3 regions of the Psychrobacillus sp. NPDC093200 genome follow, and region 2 is predicted to be linked to each of the others. Evidence: riboswitches for the same ligand, from Rfam matches in the RefSeq annotation. Region 2 holds a riboswitch; each other region holds the start of a gene.

Evidence for each region. Region 2 has a riboswitch for thiamine pyrophosphate ahead of thiT (energy-coupled thiamine transporter ThiT). Riboswitches for the same ligand answer to the same signal wherever they lie in the genome.
Region 1: another riboswitch for thiamine pyrophosphate. It lies ahead of tenA (thiaminase II); the one in region 2 lies ahead of thiT (energy-coupled thiamine transporter ThiT).
Region 3: another riboswitch for thiamine pyrophosphate. It lies ahead of ACQKNZ_RS00700 (YkoF family thiamine/hydroxymethylpyrimidine-binding protein); the one in region 2 lies ahead of thiT (energy-coupled thiamine transporter ThiT).

Annotation. Positions count from the first base shown of each region.
Region 1 is NZ_JBNNVC010000006.1:81,433-84,716, reverse strand. Features, by position in the region: gene ACQKNZ_RS18250 (S8 family peptidase) at 1-778, shown strand, start outside; TPP riboswitch at 1,190-1,287, shown strand; TPP riboswitch at 1,347-1,444, shown strand; gene tenA (thiaminase II) at 1,518-2,207, shown strand; gene thiM (hydroxyethylthiazole kinase) at 2,188-2,931, shown strand; gene thiD (bifunctional hydroxymethylpyrimidine kinase/phosphomethylpyrimidine kinase) at 2,928-3,284, shown strand, end outside.
Region 2 is NZ_JBNNVC010000008.1:53,467-56,750, reverse strand. Features, by position in the region: gene ACQKNZ_RS19420 (SGNH/GDSL hydrolase family protein) at 1-53, shown strand, start outside; gene ACQKNZ_RS19415 (DUF4870 domain-containing protein) at 379-717, opposite strand; gene ACQKNZ_RS19410 (M20 family metallopeptidase) at 788-1,852, opposite strand; TPP riboswitch at 1,955-2,046, shown strand; gene thiT (energy-coupled thiamine transporter ThiT) at 2,110-2,688, shown strand; gene map (type I methionyl aminopeptidase) at 2,740-3,284, shown strand, end outside.
Region 3 is NZ_JBNNVC010000001.1:131,146-134,429, reverse strand. Features, by position in the region: gene ACQKNZ_RS00705 (2-hydroxyacid dehydrogenase) at 170-1,129, opposite strand; TPP riboswitch at 1,285-1,392, shown strand; gene ACQKNZ_RS00700 (YkoF family thiamine/hydroxymethylpyrimidine-binding protein) at 1,469-2,059, shown strand; gene ACQKNZ_RS00695 (ECF transporter S component) at 2,052-2,633, shown strand; gene ACQKNZ_RS00690 (ABC transporter ATP-binding protein) at 2,626-3,284, shown strand, end outside.

The DNA.
Region 1 (3,284 bases), on a different contig from region 2:
AGGAACTTCTTTTGCGGCTCCTAAAGTAGCATATATCGCAGCGGAAATTCAAAAGATATTCCCTAATGCTTCAAGTTTATTATATAGAGCCTTAATTGCACACTCAGCAAGTTGGCCAATAGCTTTAAATGAAACTTTTAATTCTAATGAAACTATACTTAGACATATTGGTTATGGTCTTCCAGACGTTACTAGGGCTACCACAAATGATGAATATAGAATTACATTATTAACGGAAGAAGATAATATTATTTACGGGAATGAAGCACATATTTATACCATACCTATTCCTAGTGAAATATTAGATATAGGTGAAGAATATGATATTAGGATTGATGTTACATTGTCTTATTCAGCTAAACCAAGAAATACACGTAGAAAAACAAGTAGATATATGTCTACTTGGTTAGATTGGCGATGTAGCAAAATAGGTGAACAAATTGATGCATTTGAAAAAAGAATTTTTGAAACAGGTTCATCTGTAGAAGATGATGGGAATTTTAAGTGGGAAATAGGCGAACAAAGTAATCATGGACAAGCGAAAGAATTTTCTCGTTCATATAGTACATTACAAAAAGATTGGACTACTATAAAATCTAATCAGTTAACAGATAGCTTTTGTATTGCAGTTAGAGGTCATAATGGGTGGGATGGTAACATACCTGCAAAATATAATTTAGTTGTAGGATTTGAAGCTATCAATAGAGATGTACAAATTTATAGCCTGATAAGAAATGAAATTGAAATAGATGATGTTCTTGTAGAAGTTGAAGTATAAGCTTTAAATTTCTTTACAGGACAATTTCTATTAGATTTAGATTTAGATTCATATTTATTAATGATTTCTTATTGAATTATATTTTACGAATAATAAATAGTATATTTAAAATAGGCATTTAAGGTGATTCTACTACATTCTTATTATTTAAATAGTCCACCATCAACACTCACTGCATTGTGAAGCGGTTGCTTGGTTGGAGTTAGCATAGTTTTCAAAAACGAATTCTGATTTTGGAATTCGTTTTTTTATTTTTCGCTTATTTAAATTTAGTCTGGAAGAAGCTCCTACTTATGATATAAATTCAATACATCTGCTAGGGTCTTTGATTCATTTTTAAACTCATACCTGTCACGTCGTGATTATTATCTTGTTTGCCGTGGTGCTTTCAGTTAAACTTAGTGTAATTAAATGAATTTGCAGGGGGACACGTTTGTGTTGAGAAGGTAAAACCTGACCCTTAGAACCTGGCTGTTAATACGGACGTAGGGAGCAAAGTACACGATGATCAATATGTACTTACTTAAGCTCCGCGTATTATTTACGTGGAGCTTTTCTTTTGCAAATACTTTAATTGCGGGGGGACACATTGTGTTGAGAAGGTTAAAACCTGACCCTTAGAACCTGACAGTTAACACTGGCGTAGGGAGCAATCATGGGTGTAGTCTACACTTTTTGGGCGTCTCTATTAGAGGCGCCTTTTTTGCACTTACGTCCACCAATTAAGGAGGACAAAAAAATGGAGTTTTGTGAAAAAGTTAGACAGGAGACGCAATTTTATTGGGAGGCTAGTTTTAACCATCCGTTTGTGCAAGGTATTGCTGATGGTAGTTTACCACTCGAAAAGTTCAAGTTTTATATGCTACAGGATGCGTATTATTTAAAGCATTACACAAAAGTCTTAGCTTTAGCAGCTGCAAAGGCAACAAATGACGAGGACATTCAGTACTTTTTAAACAGTGCGAGATTTATTCATGAAGCAGAGCTTGAGCTTCACCGTACAACTTTTCAAGATTTAGATGTAACGGCCGAAGAAATTGAAAATTTTGAGGTGGCACCAGCTGCTTATAATTATGTGAGTCATATGTACAATGCTGTACATAATGGCGATGTAGCAGAAGCATTTGCTGCCATATTACCTTGTCCGTGGCTCTATCAAGAAATTGGGCAACAGCTTAAGTATGCTCATCCGAATGTACCGCTGTATGCGCAATGGATTGCATTATATGCATCTGACGAAATGCTTCAATCGATCAATAAGCAAAAGTCGATGTTAAATCGTTTTGCGAAGGAACAGCCCATGAAACAAAAGGTTTTAAAGGCACATTTTGAAAAAAGCTGTTATTACGAGTGGATGTTTTGGGAAATGCCATGGACGATGCAAAATTGGACAAAAGGGGTGTATATGAATGAGCCTACAAAAAATTAATCTACAAAAACCTTTAGTGCATTGTATCACCAACTATGTCGTGGCCAATTTTACAGCAAATGGCTTACTAGCAATAGGAGCTTCACCTGTGATGGCCGATGCGGTTAAAGAAGCGGCGGAAATGGCATCAAAATCGAATGCGCTTTTATTAAATATCGGCACATTAAATGAACAGACAATAAAATCAATGCTTCTAGCAGGAAACAGTGCGAATGTGAAGAACATTCCTATAGTTTTTGATCCCGTCGGTGCAGGGGCAACGAATTTTCGATTAGAAACAACGATGGAATTATTACAACAACTTAAAATTAATTTAATTCGGTGTAATGTCGGAGAACTCGCGGCTATTGCAGGTGTTACTTGGCAAGCAAAAGGCGTCGATAGTGGCGTGGGTGAACTTGATGTAGCTGAGACGGCCATGCATGTTGCAAACAAATATAACTGTCTTGTGATTGTGACAGGTAAGCAAGATGTGATTACAGATGGTATCAGAATAGAATGGATCGTAGGTGGTCATGAAAAGGTAACGAAAATGACAGGAAGTGGCTGTCTATTAAGTGCCCTTTGTGCAGCAGAGCTCGCAAGCTGTGAAAATGCATTCGAAGATCTTGCGAATCTACTTCGTGATTATAAACAAGCAAGCTCAAATGCGTATTCAACGATTGGGACATTCCATATGAATTTTCTAAATCAACTTGAATATTTAGCGGAGGGACACCAATGATTACATTAACGATAGCGGGTTCAGATAGTGGAGGCGGAGCAGGCATTCAGGCAGATATTAAAACGTTTCAAGAGCTTGGTGTATTTGGTACAAGTGTTATCACTGCCTTAACCGCCCAAAATACGTTAGGTGTACATGGCATTTTTCCAACAACAGTACAATTTGTAGAAGCACAATTGAAGGCGGTCCTTGAAGATTTTAATGTGACAGCGATTAAAACAGGCATGTTATTTAATTCAGAGATTATTGAGTGTGTCGCTGCTACACTTAAAAATAGAGGCTTACCTCTTATCGTTGACCCTGTGATGATTGCGAAGGGCGGCGCCAGCTTGCTTCAACAAGAGTCTATACAA
Region 2 (3,284 bases):
CGTTGACGAATGTAAATTTAATATCCAAAGTTTTTCAGAGGATTCTTTTATAGAGAATTTTGGTGAAAGTAATAATTCAAAAAAAGCAGGAGAAATCATATGATTTCTCCTGCTTTTTTTTATTGGAGGTGACTAATAAGTCTTGTCCTTCTAAATAATAGTGGTACCTTGGAGAGGCTATGAAGAGCCCATATTAACTTTAATAAGTTTCTAACTTAGTTCAATTAGCGTTTTACAGTTTTTTTGGATTTCATTGCTTTACGAACAATAGGGTACACAACAGGTGCCCATTTAATAGCTGCTTTTACTAGTTTTCCTACTTTCATAATCAATCGCTCCTTGTTGTTCTATAATATCTTATTCCCATTTGAGGAGCTATTAAACATGCCGTAACACTTTGACTCCTTGTACGATGTTCCATATAAGTAAAACTAGATTGATCACTGTATATAAACCCATAAAAATAAGAGCAGTAGTCATACTAGTCCACATGGAAGCAGAATCTCCAGTAAAGCCTAAAGGTAAAAAGTTTGCGAATATAGCCAGCATTAAGAACACAAAGAAAATAGTAGGGATGATATGAGAAATTAATGAACGCTTAGCGTGGTACTTTACCTCTTTTTCCGATGTAAGGAAGTAAACGATAATCGGGAGAATGAAAGGGGCAAACAAAATAGAAAAATATGTTGATGCACTCAAAATTTTATTGGTATCCATTCATAGTCTCCTCATTATTATTACTTATCGCTCTCCCTACGGAAAGCATCCATCTATAGCTTATATCTAGTTATTCTAATACAAATCTAACGAGAATGTCCTTATATTCCTCTACTGAAGATATAGAAACGTATTCCTGATCACCGTGCCAGTCAGAACCGCTTGGTCCAAATTCGATAGCTACTGCACCCTTAGCTGCATAATAACGCGTGTCGGCCGCACCATGCTGTCCAAATAGAACAGTAGGTGTCTGTCTAATCGAATTACAAACTGCTAAAAGCTTTTGTATATACTTGTCATCTTCTTTATTGGTGATTGCTGGGGTGTGTCCTTGGAAGTGTATTTCACTACCAGGATATTTTTCTAAAAGATCTCTTAGTTCCTTTGTGATTTTCTCAGCGTCTTGTCCAGGAACAAATCTTAAGGAGTAACTAATAACACATTTATCAGGTACCATATTATAGCGATCTCCTGCTTCTATTTTTGCCAAGTTTAAGGAAGGATAATCATAATATTCATTGCTTGCCTCCATAAAAGAGCAATTTCTTAGTTCCTTATCGAATAATATTGCTTTTTCAATCGCATTATCTCCTTCCCAAGGACGGCTTCCGTGCGCGGCTTTCCCTTTTAAATGGATATCCCATTGTAAAATTCCTTTAGCCTGAAGACCGATATTAACATGAGTTGGTTCACCACAAATAACGAAGTCTCCACAATGACCTTGTTCAACTAAGTGTTTGGAGGTTTTTCCTCCTGTTTCTTCATCAGTAACTATATGTAGCTGGACTTTTTTAGTAAGCTTATGTTCATCTTGTGACAGTATATAAAAAGCCTGCATCATTGCAGCAACGCCTGCCTTCATATCTGCAGAACCACGCCCATATAGTCTATCATCAATAATTTTTGGTTCAAATTGCTCGGGATTTCCTGGAACGACATCAATATGGCCATTCCATACGATAGTTTCCTCACCGGCTCCTATTTCAGCTACAAGCATTAGCTTAGTGTTTAATTCATAGGTTTTTGTTGATATGTTTCTCTTTTCTAGCCAGTCCTTACAGTAGAGCAGTGCCTCGTTAGCTCCGTTCAAATCATTACTCTTTATTTTGATTAAATCCATAAGTAAATTTATCAACCAAAACACTCCTAATAATAGATTTATTATTACTATTATAATACCTTTAGGGGTTGCAATATAAACATGTATCGGCTACAATGAACTCAAATCAAATAAATTCTAAACCACAAGGGGCGTCGCTATAGCGGCTGAGATAGTACCCTTAGAACCTGTAAGTTCATGCTTGCGTAGGGATGTGGATGGATACTGACAATCGCGCGATGTCTGGCTCTGTCCCGACGGCGTTTTTTTTGTGGTCAAAAAAGGGGATTACAATGAGAAATCAGCGTGTCGTATTGTTAGTAGAAATAGCTATATTCGCAGCATTAGGTTATATATTGGATTTAATAGGATTTGGGATGCCACAGGGTGGAAGTGTTACCTTTGTGCTTGTACCCATTATTTTAATAGCATTTCGCCGTGGTATAGTGGCAGGTGTTGTGACAGGATTTTTGATTGGACTATTACAGGTAGTTACGGGGCGCTTTTACCCGGCGCCATTATCCTTTGAAATAGTAGTTATTCAAGTAGGAATCGATTACTTTATTGCTTTTATGGTGGCGGGATTGGCAGGTCTATTAAGACCAGCATATATGAAAGCATTTGAAAATCAAAACAAGAAAAAAATGGCGATAGCAATTGTAATAGGTGCCTTAATTGCCTCATTTTTGCGCTACTTGGCACACGTTTTATCAGGGATACTATTTTTTGGTGAATTTGCTGAGGGAGAAAACGTAATTCTTTATTCCTTAATTTATAATTCTACTTATATGATTCCTGTGTTCTTGTTTGCCGCTTTTATTTGTGCGATTCTATTCGTAAAAGCCCCACGCCTATTAATGCCGAATTCATAAGATATATGATATGATAATCATACATCTAAGTGAAGAAGGGATCTTGTAAAGATGATAGCAAAAACAAATGAAGAGTTAGAAATGTTAAAAAAAATAGGCCAAATTGTTGCTGAAGTACGAGAAGCGATGAAGGCTGCAACTAAACCGGGTGTAACTACCAAGGAGCTAGATGAAATAGGCGGCGAGTTATTTAAAGAAAAAGGCGCTATTTCTGGACCTATGGGAGAGTATGATTTCCCGGGGTATACTTGTATAAGTGTGAATGAAGAAGTGGCTCATGGAATTCCAGGCTCCCGTGTGATTAAAGAGGGTGACCTTGTAAATATCGATGTATCCGGTTCATACGAAGGGTTTTTCGCAGATACTGGAATATCATTTGTAGTAGGCGAAGGGTACGAAGACAAGGAAAAACTTTGTCAAGTAGCGGAAAGTGCATTTAATCGTGCTATGCTGAAGGTAAAAGCAGGTTCTCGTCTAAACCAGATTGGTAAAGCGGTGGAAAGAGAAGCGAAGGATAATGGATTACATGTCATCATGAACCTAACAGGTCATGGTATCGGAAAGTCCCTGCATGAAGCACCCCAGCATGTCTTAAA
Region 3 (3,284 bases), on a different contig from region 2:
CACTTGCTTTCTACTAGATTAGGACATAGGATAGTAAGCTTGATTTCAGGTGGACACTTTCTGTTGGGTGAGCGATAAGCCATCCCCGTCGCATACTTACACCTTCTTACCTCATAAAAAATGCCATGAATACTGGATTCATGGCAGCCTAGATTATAATTTTTTTCCTTTAAACAACTCGATTATCAGGTTCTTGTCCCTCTAAAACATTTTCAATTGCTTTAGCATTTATTTGCATCATAGCAAGTCTCGTATGAATACTTGCACTGCCGATATGGGGGAGGACTGTAACATTAGGCAAGGTTAAGAGTGGATGATCTAAAGGAACAGGCTCCGTCTCAAAAACATCTAGTCCAGCGGCCCATATTCTTTTATTTAGGAGGGCATCATAAAGGGATTGCTCATCTACGATTCCGCCACGTGCAACATTAATAAGAGCAGAGGTTTCCTTCATCAATCCTAACTCTTTTTTTCCAATCATCCTTTTAGTTTCTGGAGTTAGAGGTGTCAATATTACAACAAAATCAGATTCTTGCAATAATGTTTCTAGCTCCACATATGTAAAGTTATTTTGTTGCTCTGCCTCTAATTTTCTTGTTCTATTATGATATAAGACTTTCATATTAAAACCCTTCGCACGTCTTGCTACCGCTTCACCGATTCTTCCCATGCCTATGATTCCTAACGTAGCTCCAAAAACGTCCATTCCCGTCAGCTGCATCGGTGTCCATGATTTCCATTTACCTGCACGAATATCCTGTTCTGCTTCGGTAATACGACGAGCAGTAGCCAATAACAACGCAAAGGTTAGGTCTGCAGTTGTCTCAGTTAATACACCAGGAGTATTTGTTACCATCACCCCTTTTTCTTTCGCTGCTTCCACATCAATATTATTGAAGCCAACCGCTAGATTACTGATAATTTTTAAATTCGGTAAATTTTCTATAAGTTCCCGGTCCACTTTATCCGAGAGAACCGTCCACAGGGCATGGACGTCCTTTGCCTCCTTTTTTATATCTTCATAATCCATTGGAGTTTCCTCGCTGTGCCACATATTCACCTCAAATTTTTCTCTTAATGGCTGTACAATTTCCTCCGGTAATTTTCGAGTAATAAAAATTTTGTCCATTTAGTTTCCCCCTTATGTTTTCTGATAATTTAAGCATGGACGATTAGAGAAAAGAATTCAACCATATTTACAATTATATTTTTATACGCTATACTGTGGGCACATAAAGAAAACAAATTGTGTAAATTTATACACAACTGTAAAACTACATACCGTTTCTGCACTAGGGGTGCCCACTTTGGCTGTGATGAGAGCTTTTTAGCTCCGATCCCTTATTACTCGATCAGGATAATACCTGCGTGAGGAAGTGCGGTGACTTTCCTTTTTTCATAAGGGTTAGTGGCTGCATCTTCACGGATGTAGCTTTTTTTTATGAAAAAATTGAGGGAGGTTTTTAGGATGGAATGTGGTTTAAGTCCAATTGTAGGGTTTCGTTTTTCCCTACATCCGATGAGCAATGAATTTGTAAGTATTATTAAAGGTGCACTACAGAATACAGATGTATCCAATGTGTGGATGCATACGGATGATGTCTCAACCGTTATCAGAGGAAAACAAGTTCATGTATTTAATGTGGCAAAATCTATTACTCTGAATGCTGCCAAAACAGGGGTACATGTAGCTCTTTCTGGAACATTTTCAGCGGGTTGTCCTGGCGACACCACTGCTGACGTTTATTTAGACAAGGTTGATGAAGTGACAAATAAGGATGAAACAAACCAATATGTTTCTTCTCAATTTGCTTTATACCCTATGAACAATCCTAACTATATGGATGTGATCTACAGAGAGATTGAGCACGCTAAAGTGAAGGGTGTATTCAATGAATCTATGCATTATGCTAGCGGGATTCATGGGGATATCCATGACGTGTTTGCTTATTATGAGGCAGCCTTCAGCAGAGCTAGATCAGAAGAGCACAAGCATCTAGTGATGACTTTATCGATGAGCATTAATAGCCCTTCTCACGGAGATGACCTCCATGCTTAAATCATGGAAGCTAAAAGAAATTGTTTTAATGTCGGTCTTTGCAGTGGTGTTTGGGATTGTTTATTTACTCTTCCTTCATGTAGGAAACATTTGGTCTGGCTTCGTCGGACCAATCGCATATGAGTGGATTTTTGGTGTTTGGTTTATCGTTTCAATTATCTGTATGTACATCATTCGGAAACCCGGGGCGGCGGTTATCTCGGAAACTATCGCAGCAGCAATAGAGGTACTTTTAGGTAATGCCGTCGGGCCACGTCTTATCCTTTCTGGTGTCATACAAGGTCTAGGTGCCGAGGCTGTATTCGCCGCTACACGTTACAAACGGTTTGACCTTTGGGTTTTAATGCTTGCGGGAGCAGGATCCGCAGTTTTTAGCTTTGTGTATGGCTATTTCTTAGGAGGATTTGCCGTTTATACCACTGGATATGTAGTTTTCATGCTAGTTGTTCGTATTTTTAGCGGAACTCTCATTGCTGGTTTAGGTGGAAAAGCTGTAGCTGACGGCTTGCTTGCCACTGGTTCGTTAAGAGGATATGCTATTTCGCGTTCAAAAAAAGGTGATATTCGTGCCTAAAGTTATCCGTTTTGAAGATGTCACCTTTTCTTATCCAGACAAGGATACTGCTGTTCTATCAAACTTTTCTATGTCTATCGAAAAAGGAGAGCGTGTCGTCATAACCGGACCAAGCGGCTGTGGAAAGAGCACTTTACTTTATTTGTGCAATCGTCTCTATCCAGAAAATTGCGATGGCATAGTGTCCGGTAGAATAGAACTTTTTGGTAAAGAAAATGATTCCTATCGACCTGGCGAAGTCAATCATCGTATCGCAACAGTATTTCAAGATCCAGATGCACAATTTTGTATGCCAACTGTAGAGGAAGAGCTTGCTTTTACTTTAGAGAATTTACTCGTCGCACGGGAAGAAATGGAGACGAAGATTTCTGAAGTATTGGAGTTAACTAGGTTAACGGATTATCGACATTCCATCATTCAATCGCTTTCTGGAGGTATGAAGCAAAGGGTTGCCACTGCTTGTGCAATGATTATGGAGCCAGAAATATTATTGTTAGATGAGCCTATCACCCATCTGGACCCGTATACCGCAAAACAATATATTGAATGGTTGGACTTACTTCAGCAAAAATCGAGTATAACCATCTTAGCGATTGAGCATAGACTCGACCTATGGGACAACTTCTTTCATCGAACAATTAAGTTAAAGGA